DNA from 2 places in the Lysinibacillus fusiformis genome. Region 2 is predicted to be linked to the other one. Evidence: riboswitches for the same ligand, from Rfam matches in the RefSeq annotation. Region 2 holds a riboswitch; the other holds the start of a gene.

Region 1 (8,206 bases), 2.0 Mb from region 2:
AAAAAGGCTGAGATAGATGCACAAATTAAAAAATTACAAGAAGAACTAACGAAATTACAACAAGAGATCGATGCAAAAGTAAAGGTATTTAAACAAGTACAAGCTGATATTAAAGAAGTGGATGCTAGTATTGTTGAAACACAAAAACGCATCGAGCAACGTTCAAAAATTTTAAGTGAACGTATGGCTGCATACCAAGCACAAGACAACACTGTAGGTGTTTATTTAAACGTAGTTCTTGAAGCAAAAAGCTTTGCAGATTTAATGGACCGTGTCGTAGCGGTAAAAACATTAATGGATGCTGACCAAGAATTAGTGGATCAACAGGAAGCGGATAAAGCAAGCTTAGAGCAACAAAAAGCTACATTAGATGAAAAACAAAAAGAACTTCAAAAACAATTCCAAGAGCTTCAACAAAAGGAAAGCGAAATGGAAGTGAAGAAAGCTGAAAACGAAGCGAAATCACTTGCATTAAAAGCTGAAATTGCAACGAAACAAGAAGAAGAACGTTTAGAAGAAGAGCGTAAAGCAGCTGAAGAAGAAGCAGCTCGTTTACGTGCTCTTCAAGCAGCTACACCAGTAGTACAAGCAACTCAAAATAATGGTGGTGGCGAACCACAAAAAATTATTGTTGGGTCGGGAGCTGGTACTGTCTCTTCAGGAGATGCCATTTCAACAGCTAAACAATTTTTAGGACGTCCATATGTTTGGGGTGGTAGCAACCCATCAACAGGTTTTGACTGTTCAGGTCTTGTACAGTGGTCTTATAAACAAGCAGGTGTTTCTTTACCACGTACAGCATCACAACAATATTTAGCAACACAACGCGTTTCAGCAAGTGAAGCACGTGTTGGAGATTTAGTATTCTTCAGCTATGGTTCAGGTGTAGCACACGTAGGTATTTATTTAGGTAACAACACGATGATCGATGCTCAAAACAATGGTGTTGTAATTGAATCACTTGATTGGTGGAATCAATACTTAGTAGGCTTTGGTCGTATTCAATAAGCCTCACTATCATATAGACGATTGACATACGGAAAAGGTCATCTTTGTAGAGAAAAAAATACAAAGATGACCTTTTTATGTTGATTTTGAAGATAGATTGCTATCAAATTTTAAAATTTACTTTGATGACACCTGTCTCTTTTAAAGCAATAAAGAATATAATAACAAATGGGCCAACGAGTAAACCGATAATACCAAATAACTGTAGGCCTATGAACATGGCAATTAATGTCGGCAAAGTAGATAAACCGATATGGTCTCCCATTAATTTAGGCTCGACTACTCGACGAATAATCAGTAAAATAGCAGCTAAGATGAATAATTTTACAGCTATAGATGTGTTTCCCATCAAAAGGTGATAGAGCCCCCATGGCGCTAAAATAATGATGGAGCCTAGGAATGGTACAATATCTATTAACCAGATAATAATCGTCATCGTTACCGCATATTTCGGTTGGATTAATAGCAGTCCAATGAGTGTGACGCCTCCAATGATAAAGCTTACAAATAAGTGCGCCTTCATATAGCCAAATGTTGCATCTTTTAAGCGATTTAAAATAATTTTTATCTTTTTTGCCGTATTTGGCTTTAAATATTTATAAGTGATTTGCTTTAACTTAGGCAAATCAAGCATAAATAGGAATAGAGCAATCATATAAACGAGAAGACTGATAAATAGGCTGGGAATCTCTGAAAAGAATGCTGAAACTTTGCTATAATTAAAGAAGCTTAAAAAGAATTCTTCAACTTTCTTAATGAAATCCATTGTGGTTTTTTGAAGCGAAGCACTTACTTCAGGTGGAAAGTCTTCTGTGTATTTAGAAATATTTTCTTGCATATGAAGCCACATATCTGATAGCTTGGAAATATAATAGGGAGCTTGCTTAGACAGTAAAATTATTTGCGTCATGATTTGTGTAATGGAAAGATAGCAAATAATAGATATAACAATAACACTCACTATGTAAATAAAAGCAACTGCTATTTTCCGTGACATTTTCCATTTCCGCTTAAAGAACATGACAATTGGTTCTAAGAAAAATGCACTAATCCCAGCGAATATTAAAGGCATAGACACAGGGATAACAAAATAGGCAGCTATAAGTAGGGATAAAATCACAATCAACCGAAAAATCAATTTCCTAGCATTAAATTTATTCATAAACTCACCTTCTTTGCGAAAAAAATTAAGTTAAGTGTACCATAAATCAAATTTTATTACGTTCTGAAACAATAAAGGTAGGGATAAATTATGGAAAAAGAGATTCTGCAACTTTTTAATAATCTAACAGAGCATGATCGCGATATTCAATATGAATCTTACGAGGAATTATTGAAGATTATGCAGGAACCCGTAGATTGGACATATGCAGTTTGGGAACAGCTAATAAAAGCACTTACATACAAAAATGGATATTCTCGTGCACGTGCTGCACAAATTTTATGCGCTTTAGCTGCAAAAAGTGATCCAGAAGAAAGGGTATTGGAGGATTTCTTAAAGATTTGGGCTGTGACTTATGACGAACAATCCGTCACAGCAAGGCATGCATTACAAGCAATTTGGAAAATTGGGCAAGCAGGACAGGTACAAAGAGATCTGGTTGTGTCATATCTAGCTAAAAGATTTCAAACATGTATAGATGAAAAGCAGCCATCTCTCATTCGACAGGATATTATTATGTCATTTAAAAAGCTATATGATCAAACAAATGACTCGAAATTATTAGACATTGCCCATCGTTTAATTAATGAAGAGCAAGATGCTAAATATAAAAAGAAGTATAAGTCAGCCATCCGTTCAAAGTAGCGAGATGGTGTTTTTTTGGGCAAATTCTTTGATGATCTGTTGACTAGTCAACTATAATAAACGAAAAACTATAAGGGGTTATGGCATGAGCATTTATAATTATCTAGTACGGAAGCCTAATGGTGAAATTTTATCGATGGAAACATATCGTGGAAAAACAATGTTAATTGTTAACACGGCAAATCAATGCCGATTTACATATCAATTTGAAGATTTACAAAAAATGTATGATAAATATGGGAAAGAAAATTTTGTAGTCCTTGGCTTCCCCTGTGATCAATTTGGTCATCAAAATCCTGAAGATGGGGAGGAAACTAAGCATCTTTGCAAGGTGAACTATGGAGTCACATTCCCGATTTTTGAGCTTGTACAGGTAAATGGTGAGGCTACACATCCACTCTTTAATTATTTAAAGCATGAAGCGGATTTTCGCGAATTTGGTAAGGCAAGTATGCAGGAGAAAATGCTTGCTGAAGCAATTGTTCAACTTGCCCCAAGCTTTTTAGATGGTCGTAATATTCGCTGGAACTTTACAAAGTTTCTAGTAGATGCTGGTGGTAAGACTGTCGCGCGCTTTGAGCCAACGGATTCTCAGCTCGATATCGAACAGGCAATTGAAACACTATTATAGTCTATAAATTTTTTTAATAATGTAAAAACTTATAAAATGGTTTTAAATTTTCTCTTATAGTAGAAATATTGCTGTATGTATAAAGTTATCCATGCGCAGCACAACTATTTTTTCTGAAACATATATGATAAACTGCTTTACAAATGAATTATTCTTGCAGAATAAAGGTGCTAGTTAGCATAATCGGGAATCCGGTGAAAAACCGGAGCTGTTTCCGCAACTGTAAGTACAGCCATTATAAAGATTTACCACTGTCTCAAAGAAGATGGGAAGGTTCTTTATAACTCATTCGTTTCATGTAATGAACTGTACAAGCCAGGAGACCGACCTTTATTTGAACGTATAAAAACTTCTCGGAAGCTAGGAGGATATACGGCAAAAACATAGGCTAAGTCGAGTTTGATGGCGATCATTATGTTATTTTTGTCGTTCCTTTGCAAAAGGAGCGGCTTTTTTTATGCCTTTCATGTAAGAATTTTTCATTATAGAAAGTAGGGGGGACAGCAAGTGAAAAAAGATGCACGTTATTCTTGTTATCCATTTATGCGTGAGAAAGCTTCAACGGTCGATTTTGAAATTCGAACGGATAGCCTCACAACACATCTAGGAGTTGCATTAGCTGCAGTAAAAAAAGAGGATATTCAAGTTGTTGCAGAGGATTTAATGCTTATTTTACCTATGGCTTATCATGTCAATGGCTCAGTTCGTGGAAAACTAGCAGTAACTGAAGAGGATTTATCTTGGTTAAGTGAGCGTTATGACTTTTACGTTGGTCATGTGAAGGAAGAGATTCAAAGTTTTGTTTTACCTCAAGGAACTGAGGCCGCTGCTGCTTTACATCTTTGCCGCAGTGAAGCAAAAAAATCATATCGTACCTTACACAAAGTATCAGAAGAACGAGAGGTTCCTGCTATTCTTTTCGATTACCTTGGCTTATTAGCTAATGTATGTTTTGTCATGGCTGTTTTTATGAATCAGCAAGCAGGAATAGCTGAAATACCGTTTATTAGTAAATCATACCCAATGAAAAAGAAAAAGGAGAATAATAATGAAGAAAGTATTTAAATTCCAATGGCTATCAGTGCTCTTACTTGCACTGATATTAGCAGGCTGTGGCACTGCTGAAGATACAAAAAACAAAGATGCTTCACAGGATACACAACACACAGAGAAAACAAGCTATAAAGTGACAGATGACCGTGGTGTTGAAATAGAGTTTAATGAAGTTCCAAAAACAGTTGTATCATTACAACCAAGTAATACTGAAATCTTGTTTGCTCTAGGTGTTGGCGATAAAATTGTAGGGGCAACTGAGTACGATACTTACCCAGAGGAAGCACAAAAAATTGAACGTGTCTCTGATACTATGAATTTTAACAGTGAACGAATTTTAGCGTTAAAGCCAGATGTTGTCATTGCTTATACAATCGGTGATAAGGATGCACTAAAGCCGCTTGAAGATGCAGGAATTAATGTGTTTGTTATTCAATCTGCGACTACTTTCGATGATGTTTATGGAGATATCGAACAAATTGCTGCTGTGATGGATGTTGCTGATCAAGGAAATAAATTAAACGAAGAGATTAAAGCGAAAATTGCTGAAGTACAAACGAAGGTGAAAGACGTAAAGACGCCGAAAAATGTTTATTTAGAGGTTAGCCCTAAGCCAGACATTTATACAGCGGGCTCTAGCACTTTCCAACAAGAAATACTAGAGGCAGCTAATGTTAATAATGTTTTTTCTGAATTGAATAGTTGGGCGCAAGTTTCTGAGGAAGATGTGATTGCGAAAAACCCAGACGTTATTTTAACGACAGTAAACTATACAGAAGATCCAATAGGAGAAATTCTTGCGCGTGATGGTTGGAATACTGTGACAGCTATTCAAAACAAAGCGGTATTATCTCTTGATACAGATATCTCGAATCGACCTGGTCCACGTATTGGTGAAGCTGTAGAATTAGTAGCGAAGGCTGTATATCCAGAGTTATTTAAATAAGAAATGTTTCCATGCTAGCTGTAAGCCTTTCAGCTAGCATTTTTGATGTGGTTTTAATTATTACCTAGCGTGAAAATTGGAATTAATTTAGTTTGTTCTTTAAAATAAAAGTAAGTATGCTCGATTATTTTAGGAGGTGTAGTGATTGGAACAATTAGAGACAAAGGCGATTCCATTTGAGGCGGTCTATAATTTCCGAGACATGGGTGGATATAAGACAAGTGATGGACGTAGGGTAAAGAACGGTTTATTTTACCGCTCAGCCGCTCTTGGGAAAATGACACTGGCGGATAAAGAGCTATTTGAAACGTTAGGGATTAAAACCATTTTTGATTATCGTGATAATAGTGAGGCGTATCATAATCCTAACCCTGTGTTCTCACACGCTCAATATATTCAAATTCCAGCGAAGGGCAATCATTCTTTTGAAATGCCTACAAATGCTGGGGGGAGAGATTTCTATAAAGTAGTGAGCCCTGAAATGTTCCGGGATTTTTATGCACAAATGCCGTTTAATAATCCTTCATTTAAAGAGTTATTGCTAACTATTCAAAACCCTGATAATTTAGGACTTGTTCATCATTGTGCAGTCGGAAAAGACCGAACAGGGATAGGAGGGGCCCTTATATTGCTAGCTTTAGATGTCCCTGAGGAGACGATTATGGAAGACTATTTAGATACGAATATACATTTACGTCCAATGGTAGAAAGAATGGCTCAGGCTATTCAGCATCAGTATAATGACCAAGAGCTACAGCAATTTTATGCATTAATGTCCGCTCGCGAAGACTATTTACAAGCAGCATTGGAAGCTATGGATCGCCGTTATGGTTCAAAGACTGGGTTTTTAGAGCAGGAGTTTGGCCTAACAATTGAAAAACGAGAGCAATTGCAATCCTATTGCTTAATTTAAAATGGCCCCTTTCACACTTAAGTGAAAGGGATTTTTTACGTGGAAGCGCTGTCTTCCTATAAACCTCTTTACAGTCTGAAAATTTGTGATAAGATACAATAGATTTTTAAGAAAATATAGGAGAAGTGAAAGTATTGGCAGACACAATTAAAGAGACAAATAAGTTAAGTCTATTCCATTTAACATGGCCTATCTTCTTAGAAGTATTTCTATTTATGTTGATGGGACTAGCCGATACTTTTATGCTCAGTGCTTTATCAGATAATGCTGTATCAGGAGTAGGTGCAGCCAATCAATATATCCATATAGCTATCTTGATACTGGAAGTAGTGGGCAATGGTGCATCTATTGTTGTTTCACAGTATTTAGGTTCAAGACGCTTTTTTGAAGCAGCGAAGATATCGGCGTTAGCGGTCACAATGAATTTGGTCGTTGGACTTTTAATGAGTATTTTATTTTTCTTCTTTGCGAGACATTTGATGACGATGATGAACTTGCAGGGAGAAGTACTCCACTATGCACAAAGTTACTTAGTCATCATTGGGAGTTTTATTTTCCTACAGGCAATTATTAATGCACTTGCTGCAATTATTCGTGTTCATGGTTGGACAAAACAAACTATGTACGTATCATTTGGCATGAACGTCTTACATGTTGTGCTAAACTACGGTCTTATATTTGGGAATTTAGGTTTACCAGAGCTTGGTGTGAAAGGAGCGGCTATTTCCTCTGTCATTAGCCGCGCTTTAGCTGTACTAGTATTTTTCTGGTTGCTATATCAGGTAATGGAAGTGCGCGTGAAGTTACAATATTATTTTGAGTATTCAAAGGAATATGTAAGGAAAATACTAAACATTGGTTTACCATCTGCATTTGAGCAGGTACTTTATCAGTTTTGTCAGATCATCTTTTTATATTATGCGACTTACTTAGGCGCAGAAACACTAGCAGCACGACAGTATGCTATGAATATTTCGATGTTTACGTATTTATTTGCAATTGCCATTGGTACAGGAACGGCCATTATTATTGGTCGTCATGTAGGTGCAGGAGAGAAAGATGAGGCGTATCATCAGCTATGGAAAAGTGTTCGTGCAGCATTTGTTTTTACGATTATTATGGTCGCGGTCGTTACGATTTTCCGTAAGCCCCTCATGCAAGTTTTTACTGATAATCCAGAGGTCATTAAGATTGGAGCGTCCGTGTTAGCTCTAAGTATTTTGCTAGAGACTGGCCGCACGATGAATATCGTTGTTATTAACTCTTTACGTGCTTCTGGAGATGCCAGATTCCCTGTGAAAATTGGTTTTCTATCGATGGTTTGCATGAGTCTTCCGCTTGGCTATTTATTTGTATTTGTGTTGGATTGGGGCTTGGTTGGAATTTGGCTAGCGATTTCAGCAGATGAATGGGTACGTGCAATTATCGTATACTTTAGATGGAAAAGCCGTAAATGGGAGCGTTATGCTCTCGTTTCACCGAACGACGAGAAGGAGGCATAGAAATGGGCGCATTATCTAAACGTGCTATAGGAGCAGCATTAATGGATCAACATATCACACTTTTTGCTTGTCCTATATGTCAGCAATCAATGCATGTCTATGAGCAGGGGAGATTGGTTTGTTCTTCTAATCATTCTTTTGATATTGCGAAGCAGGGCTATGTCAACATGCTGACACATAACGCTGCTTCTAAATATAGTAAGAGTCTCTTTGAATCCCGCAAGGCTGTTATTGATAGTGGAATTTATGATGCTGTAGAAGCGCGAATCGGTGAGCTTATAACCTCTGCAAAAACGGTGCTAGATACTGGTTGTGGAGAGGGATCACATTTAGCTCGCATTATGAA
Region 2 (8,206 bases):
CCATTGCTGATCCCAAAATATTTGGGCAAGCTCACTTGTTGCTTTATTCCAATTGACGGCCTCATAGATTATATTTGACATGCTACACACTCCTCTAAGCTTTGTAATCGTTGACGAACATAGTAAACGGATTTAATGCCCTTTACCCATGCATAAATGTATACTTTAGCCAATTGTTCGGTTGTCCAATTGTCCGTCACATAAAGCGTCATGGAAATACCTTGGTCAACGTGTTTTTGAGAAGCTGCATATAAATCAATTAAATCATACGGATTTACATCATATGCCTCCACATATAAATGGCTGTTGTCATTTGTTAAATGAGGCATTGGATAAATCGTTCTACTATCAGCATAATCACGAACCTCTACGCGCTCTGTACATGGTGCGATTGAAGCCGTACAGCTACGAATATATGAGATACTGCCAGTTGGAGCAATAGCCAAACGATAGGAATGGAATAGACCGTATTGCATTACATCCTGCTTTAACGTTTCCCACATCTTGTTCGTAATGATTGGAATATTGCCAAGTGCTTTCAACACAACAGGTGATAGCTCTTCTTCAGTCTTAGTTATATATTGGTCAAAATAGCTACCTGATGCATAATCACTGTCCTCAAATCGGTAGAAGGTTGCAGCTTTTTCTTTCGCCATTTCCATCGAAGATTTCAGTGAGTAATAGTTCATCGCTTCCATAAAGTGATCCATGAAATCAATCGAATCTTTTGAGCCGTACAAGATGCCCTCCGTCACGAGATGCCCATGAAGGTTCATACAGCCAAGCCCTACAGAATGCATTAATTGATTGGCTTTTGCAACTGACGGTACATTCTTGATATGTGTCATTTGCGATACATTCGTTAATAAGTGCATGGCTGTATCGACTAATGCGCCGAAATCATTGACTTTACTTGCTGCATGGATATCAATAGACCCTAAGTTACACGATACATCGAGTCCATAGTCATTTGGTTGATCTTGGTCCGTAATGATACTTGTCTCTTGCACTTGCAGAATTTCGGTACATAGATTGGACATTTTTACGCGACCAATGTTTTTTAAAGGATGTACCTTATTGACATTATCATCAAAGATTTCAAACGGATAGCCCGATTCAAATTGTGCTTTTTTCACCTCTGTGTAAAGCTTACGTGCATTCAAACGTTTGATTTTACGAATTTTAGGGTTATCAAGTAGCTCGTAATACATTTCTGAGATGGAGATCTCAGACATACGTTTGCCATATTCTTTATATATATCATATGGGCTAAACAAAACAATATCTTTATCGCGTTTCATCAGTTCGAAGAAAATACTAGGTATAATAATTCCTGTTGAAAGGGTTGCGAGGCGAATTTTATCATCGGCATTCGGTTTTTTGGATGAAATAAAATTTTCTATATCTGCATGAAAAATATTTAAATAAACAACACCAGAGCCATTTCGTTGCCCTAGCTGATTCGAATAACTGAAAGAATTTTCTAACAGTTTCGCAACTGGGATGACACCACTTGCACGATTCAGTATCTCTTTAATTGGATCCCCTAAAGGGCGTAAATCTGTTAAGTTGACCCCAACCCCACCACCAAGGCGTGATAGCTCTAAACAATAGCCAATGTTTTCGGCAATACTATTCATGGAGTCATCCATTGATAATTTAAAGCAGCTTACTAATTCACCACGTGCTTTCTTGCCACTATTCAATGCAGTTGGTGTGGCAGGTTGATAGGCTTCCATCATCGCTTCGACAGAACGTTCTGCTAAAGCTGTGTTGCCTTGAGCTAAATACAAAGCAATAATAACAATACGATCCTCATATTTTTCTAAAATCTCTTCGCCGTCACGACTTTTCATAGCATAGCTATCATAAAACTTGCTGGCGCTCATAAAGGATGGGAAACGGAAATTATAATCATAGGCTTTTTTATACAACTTCTTAATAAATTCCATTTCGTACATGTCGATAAATGCTTTCTCATAGTAGCCCTCATCAACTAAATAGCGGATTTTTTCCTCAATATCTATAAAATAACGCAAACGTACGTTGACATACTCTAAAAAGTAGCGGCGCGTAGCTTCACGATCTTTTTCTAACTCAAGTAATCCAGTTGTACTATAACGATTCAGTACGTCATTATTAAGCTTTAAATAGGTTTTCATCTCATTACCCTCGTTTCATAAAACGTTTGTATTGCTTCATAATCTGTTTGATTGCCTCGTAAATCTAATTTCCTTACTAAGGGTACATGATAGGTAGTAGCAATTTTCTCACCAGCAGCGCCAAATACATGATGGCCAAAGTTACTATTGCCACTGGCAACTACTCCTTTACAAAAATCTCTGTTTTTTTCTAAAAAGCGTTGCACCTTCGCTGGAATGTCACCTAAACCATCTGTGTAGGTAATTAAAAGATACGGCTTATTCAGTCGCAATTCTTCAGAGAGCTCGATAGCTTCTGCCTTTAATTTGGATACAACATTTCGGACATTGCCTGTACGACTTGCATAAACGATCATAGGGTAATCAACTCAATTTGAGAAACAATTTCCTGAACATCTCCTATAAAGGTTTCATTCATTTCTAAAACAGGCACACTTAAAAAACCTGCATCTATAATGGTTTGCTTAGCTTGTTCATCGTGATCAATGTTAACAATTTCTGCTTCAAGTCCTGCACGTTGTAATTCAGATTTTACCCACAGGCATTTTGGACAAATTGTTTTCGTATAAAGTTTCATAGAAATCCCTCTTTTCATAAAATAAAAAGGCTATCTCTTTAAGAGAGATAGCTAAAATGGAAACGTTAACATACTAAAAATACCGACGTTCCCATCTCTTAATCCCCGAAGAAATGATTAATTTGTTTTATAAAGGCAGGTCTCCTGGCTTTGCTTCATTCTCTGATTTCCTTCCCATGCGCATGCACAGTGGATGCTATCATCGTCAGCTTAACAGTTGCGGGGACAGCGTCGGAATTGTACCGAACTTCCCTTTTAAACTACATATAGTAGTACCTTAGTAAAACGAACACAATATATTGTTGTTGTTCAATAGTTTTAAGTTTACCATCCTTCAAATGAAAAGTAAATCTAGATTCTAAACTTCTTTATTTTTGGATTATTCAGTATTTTTGATTATGTAGTTCGAAATAGATTATCACTAATTACTTATACCTAAACAAAATAGATATTTTAAACGATGTACGAGATTTTCTATTAAATTCTATCTACAGTAAAACTATTCATTTATAGAATGCCTAAAATAATCTTGAATAGCTATGGAAACAGTCTATATTCTGAAGAAAAATAGACTGTTTGACACTACGAACATCTATTAGTGCTTTACAATAAACAGGGCCAATTCCTTATAAAATTCCGGCGTTGCAGCAGAATTTGTATGAAATTGAGGATTATATTTGGATAAAAGCTTATATAATTTAGTTGCAGTTAATAGATTCTGTTCTCTATCGTAAGCCCTAAAACGATCATAGACCTCTTTCACTTTCCCATTTACTGAATGAGAAAAGTAATATTGCACTTCTTTATCCTCTAAGTAGTCTAGTTGCCACTTGTAACATATTAAATTTGTGAGGAAAAACATTTCTAATGCTGGCATTTCCCCACCTTTCATTAGCAATGTCATGCCATAATCAAAGGCATTTTCTAACCATTTCACTCCATGACGGTCCCTGTAAAAACGAATTAATTTTTGTAGACCATGCCCTTGTTCTTTCACAAGATACGAGTGAATATTCGTATTTCCAGCATTTCTTTCCCATTCATCAAGAGAAAATTTATATTTTCTTATCAGTTTCATCCAAAGCTTTTGAAGTTTCTCTTCAGAAATAGCGTTTGTTTGTTTATTCCACTTTAACAGCATTTCTAAATATTCTAATACAAAGCATCTCTCAATCTCAAAATGATCCAAATTATTAAATAGAGTATCTTGATCAATATCAATGCTATCCTCTAAAATTTTTTCATCTATCAGCATTCTATTGCCCCGACTAACTCACGTTTTATATTTAAATAGGCATAATTAATATTTTTGTAATCATCAGGATTTTCTTGTATTAATATTTTGATATAAACTTGTAGGGAAATCATGTGCTCACTAGAAAGGTTGTTCATTATTTGCTGCTTTAACTGATTTTCATAAAATAAAATTGAATGAGATGTCATTTTGTTCACTCCTATTCGTTCATAAAAAAAACATCTTTCCCCTTAGGTAAGATGCTAGCTATGACTTAAATACTACATAGTTCTTCAACCAATATAAAATAAGTCGTCTATACTGAATAGAGACCCTTTTCTTGGTTGTCGCACTATGAGTATGATGAAGGTAATTCGTCACACTCAACACCCCCTATCCTCGTAGGTTTTTTGGCTGTACTAGACAAAGGCAGGTCTCCTGGCTTATGATCATCACACATTTTCCCTTCCCATTACATGACAGAACAGTGGCTTTGAAAATGTACTCCTAATTACAGTTGCGGGACAGCGCCGGATTTTCACCGAACTTCCCTTTTAAACAAACTCATTATGAATTTGTACCTTTATCCTGTTATTCCGTTTTTTATAGTATAACATATCAATCTCTTTGCTAACTTACTTCGCATATCACTACAAACAAGAAACCATCTACCTTTTAAATAGTAGATGGTTTCAACGTTTATCAATAGAAAATCCACTTGTTTTTACTTTTTTACTGTCGCATTACGATCTTGAAAGAAATTTTCTAGGTCTTTATCTGTAAATTCATTGAATGTTTGATAGATATACTGTGGATTTCGGTCTTTATCAATGACGACAGAGCGTACACCTTCAAAGAAATCCTCATGTCTTAAAAAGTTTTTAGCCAAGATTAAATCTGTCGCAAAGCATTCCTCTAATGTCTTATCTCGAGCATCTATCAGTTGCTTTAACGTAATCTTTAACGATGATGGAGATTTAGATAGAAGGAACTGCTTTGTTTCTTGCGCAAATTTACTTGCGTCATTGTCTAAGGATTCAACTATCTCTTCCACGGTATTTTTTGAGAAATGCTGATCGATCTTATGTTGGAGGTTGGCAAGGTCACTGTTTGTTAAAGGTGTACTTGAATAGTCCTCCATTAATTGGCCTAGAGCTGTGCTGGTCTCCAATGTATGCCAGTCTAATTGTTCAATGCGCGCTAGGAAAGTGTCTAACTGATCGCTTGTCATGTAGCAATCTGCGCCATTGGTAAAGAGAACATCCGCAGCTTGGATGACCGATGCGGTTAAGGCTAAGTAGTATCCTACATAGCCTGGTGCTTGATTTAAGAAATAACCAGCTCCAACATCCGGAAAGAAGCCAATATTCATTTCTGGCATAGCCCATTTCGTTCGTTCAGTAACGATTCGGTGGCTTGCCCCATAGGTTAACCCGACCCCACCTCCCATGACAATGCCATCAAGGCAGGCAATAATGGGTTTAGGGTAGTGGTAGATCGCCATATCTACTTGATATTCTTCTTCAAAAAAGATTTCAGCATTTTTGAAAGCTTCCTGACTGGAGCGAGCTTTATAAAGTGTTTTAATGTCACCACCTGCGCAAAATCCCTTCTCACCAGCTCCTTTTAGGATGATTAGCTGAATTTGGTCATTTGCTTGCCATTCCTTCAGTTTCTCTCCGATGGGCTTTAGCATTTCAGTAGAAAGTGAATTTAAGGCTTTAGGACGATTTAGTGTAATGGTTGCTGCGCCGCCATCACTGACAGAAAATAGTACTTCGTTCGTCATATCGATTCCCTCCTTTAAGAATGTTTAAAGTCTGGCTGTCTTTTTTCAATAAATGCCTGAACCCCTTCTTTAGCATCCTCTGTTAAAAACAACTCTGCAAAACGTGTTCGTTCAAGTTCTAGCCCATTTTGGAGATGATCTTTGCCGCCCTGTATGACACATTCAATTGTACGGGACACACTTGTCATACTTTTACCCTCAACAAAGGACTGCGCAATCGCTTTTGCAGTTGGCAGAAGCTCCTCTTGTTCTGTCACCAGTTGAATAATGCCTAATTGTAGTGCTTCGTCGGCACTTAGTTGTTTACTTGTTAAAATCAATTGTAGTGCCTTTGCTTGCCCCGTGATTCTGCTCAATCGTTGAGTTCCCCCGAATGTCGGCAATAAGCCAAGCTTTAATTCTGGTAAACCAACAATGGCATTACTTGATGCAATTCTGAAATGACAGCCTAATGCTAACTCTAATCCTCCTCCAAGAGCTGGACCATTAATAGCAGCAATAACAGGCTTTTTCATGGCTTCAATTTCATCACATAGCGCTTGACCTCTCTCAGCCATCTGCAATGCTTTTTCTTGTTGCCCAAAGGCAGAAACAAATTCCTTAATATCTGCACCAGCGGCAAAAAATCGTCCAGAGCCTGTCATAATGATAGCATTCGTTTGTTCGTCCACAGCTAACTCTTTGAGAATGAGTCGAAGATTTTCAATCGATGCGGATGATAAAGTATTTGCTGGTGGATGATCTAAATGAATGATCGTGATGGCACCTTCCTTGCTTACATTGGCAAAAGTATCGACCATTATCGTTTCCCTCCTATTTAATAACAATTAACTTATCGATTTTGGATTGTTAATAATACTTCTAGCAATCTCTCGCTTTTTCATAAAGAGATTTTGATGAAGCGGGATGTTTAGTTGTTGAATAGCATCTAGCCATATTTTTCGCTTTTGTTCATTTGTTTCAGCAGCACAAATAATATCAATTGTACTTTTTTCTATTTTACGGTAGCCCTCCTGACAGATAATATCAGTCATCAAGTGCTTCGTTTTTTCATTTACGTTTTTTTCAGTTCTCAGTAAAGAAGCTTCCATAACATAAAGATCCTTCGCTATATCAGCCAACAGACGCATGTATTCCTGCTCTTGGTCCAAATGGATCTGTGCGCCTGTAATGACAGTAAGAGCTATTTGCCTTAAATAGTTGGAAAGCTGGATGTATTGCTGATTTATTTCAGCTGTCTTATAGGCTTCAGGCGCATTATACGTAGAAGGTGCGAGTGTATATTCTTTATATAACATTTTCGCAATGGTTAAACGATTGATTTCGTTTGTCCCTTCAAAAATACGGCTAATCCTCGCATCACGATACAATCGTTCTACCTCATAATCTTGCATATAGCCATAGCCACCATGTATTTGTACAGCTTCATCTACAATTTTGCCAAGGGCTTCTGAGCAATTGACTTTATTAAGGGCGCATTCCAAAGCGAAATCGGCTATTTTATGAACCATCGACTCTTTACTAGCTAACTCAATCGCATCATCCATTTCTCCAGCTGTCCGATAGGCAGCACTTTCTGCCCCATATATCGAAATGGACATGTCCGCAAGCTTTTCCTGTATCATAGTAAAATCAACAATTGGCTTGTGAAATTGCTTCCGTTCCTTCCCGTAATTCACAGCTAATTGTAGAGCCTGTTTGGCAGTGCCGATGTTGGAGAAAGCTAGCTTTAGACGTGCCATATTCAATATATTCATCGCCACTTTATGACCTTTTCCAACCTCGCCAAGTACATTATCCCTCGGTACGCTAACATCCTCTAATATAAGGGTAGCCGTCGAAGATCCCTTAATACCCATCTTCTCTTCTTCCTGTCCCACAGATACCCCTGTAAAGGTACGCTCTACAATGAAAGCAGTCATGCCTTCACTTGTTTTGGCAAAAACAACAAAGATATCTGCTAGCTGCGCATTGGTAATCCATTGCTTTTCACCGTTTAAGATCCATGCAGAGCCATCTCCATTTAAAATCGCATTTGTTTTGGGATGTAATGCATCTGAACCTGCGTCTGGCTCAGTCAGTGCGTAGGCTCCAATCCATTCACCTGAGGCCAACTTTGGTAAGTATCTGTGCTTTTGTGACGCATCTCCAAAATAGACATAGGGCAATGTGCCGACTCCTGCATGAATATTGTAAGAGACACTAAATGAGCCGCCATAGCCCATTTTTTCTGCAACGAGCCCTGAAATTTTTTTATTGAGTGCCAGCCCCCCATAGTCTTCGGGTATCTCAATGGCTAGTAAACCAAGGTCACCTGCTTTTTGAAATAACTGACGAGTAACTTCATATTGATGCTTTTCAATAGCTGTAGTATTAGGTGAGACATCCTGTTTAATGAAGAGCTCTGCGGTTTTTGCGATGAGCTCTTCCTCATCTTGAAAGTC

What was found. A riboswitch is a leader RNA that binds a small molecule or an ion and turns the genes downstream of it on or off. The one in region 2 is predicted to bind cobalamin.
Region 1: linked by a shared signal. The riboswitch ahead of JTI58_RS06600 (hypothetical protein) and the one ahead of JTI58_RS21270 (glutaredoxin family protein) in region 2 are both predicted to bind cobalamin.

What each region holds. Positions count from the first base shown of each region.
Region 1 covers NZ_CP070490.1:1,327,722-1,335,927, reverse strand. Annotated here, with positions in the region: gene JTI58_RS06620 (C40 family peptidase) at 1-1,008, shown strand, start outside; gene ytvI (sporulation integral membrane protein YtvI) at 1,112-2,170, opposite strand; gene JTI58_RS06610 (hypothetical protein) at 2,261-2,815, shown strand; gene JTI58_RS06605 (glutathione peroxidase) at 2,901-3,446, shown strand; cobalamin riboswitch at 3,595-3,792, shown strand; gene JTI58_RS06600 (hypothetical protein) at 3,954-4,511, shown strand; gene JTI58_RS06595 (ABC transporter substrate-binding protein) at 4,495-5,445, shown strand; gene JTI58_RS06590 (tyrosine-protein phosphatase) at 5,591-6,358, shown strand; gene JTI58_RS06585 (MATE family efflux transporter) at 6,493-7,860, shown strand; gene JTI58_RS06580 (putative RNA methyltransferase) at 7,863-8,206, shown strand, end outside.
Region 2 covers NZ_CP070490.1:4,325,927-4,334,132, reverse strand. Annotated here, with positions in the region: gene nrdF (class 1b ribonucleoside-diphosphate reductase subunit beta) at 1-81, opposite strand, end outside; gene nrdE (class 1b ribonucleoside-diphosphate reductase subunit alpha) at 69-2,162, opposite strand; gene nrdI (class Ib ribonucleoside-diphosphate reductase assembly flavoprotein NrdI) at 2,159-2,518, opposite strand; gene JTI58_RS21270 (glutaredoxin family protein) at 2,515-2,739, opposite strand; cobalamin riboswitch at 2,857-3,034, opposite strand; gene JTI58_RS21265 (hypothetical protein) at 3,335-3,994, opposite strand; gene JTI58_RS21260 (hypothetical protein) at 3,988-4,182, opposite strand; cobalamin riboswitch at 4,385-4,573, opposite strand; gene JTI58_RS21255 (enoyl-CoA hydratase/isomerase family protein) at 4,698-5,762, opposite strand; gene JTI58_RS21250 (enoyl-CoA hydratase-related protein) at 5,777-6,562, opposite strand; gene JTI58_RS21245 (acyl-CoA dehydrogenase FadE) at 6,590-8,206, opposite strand, start outside.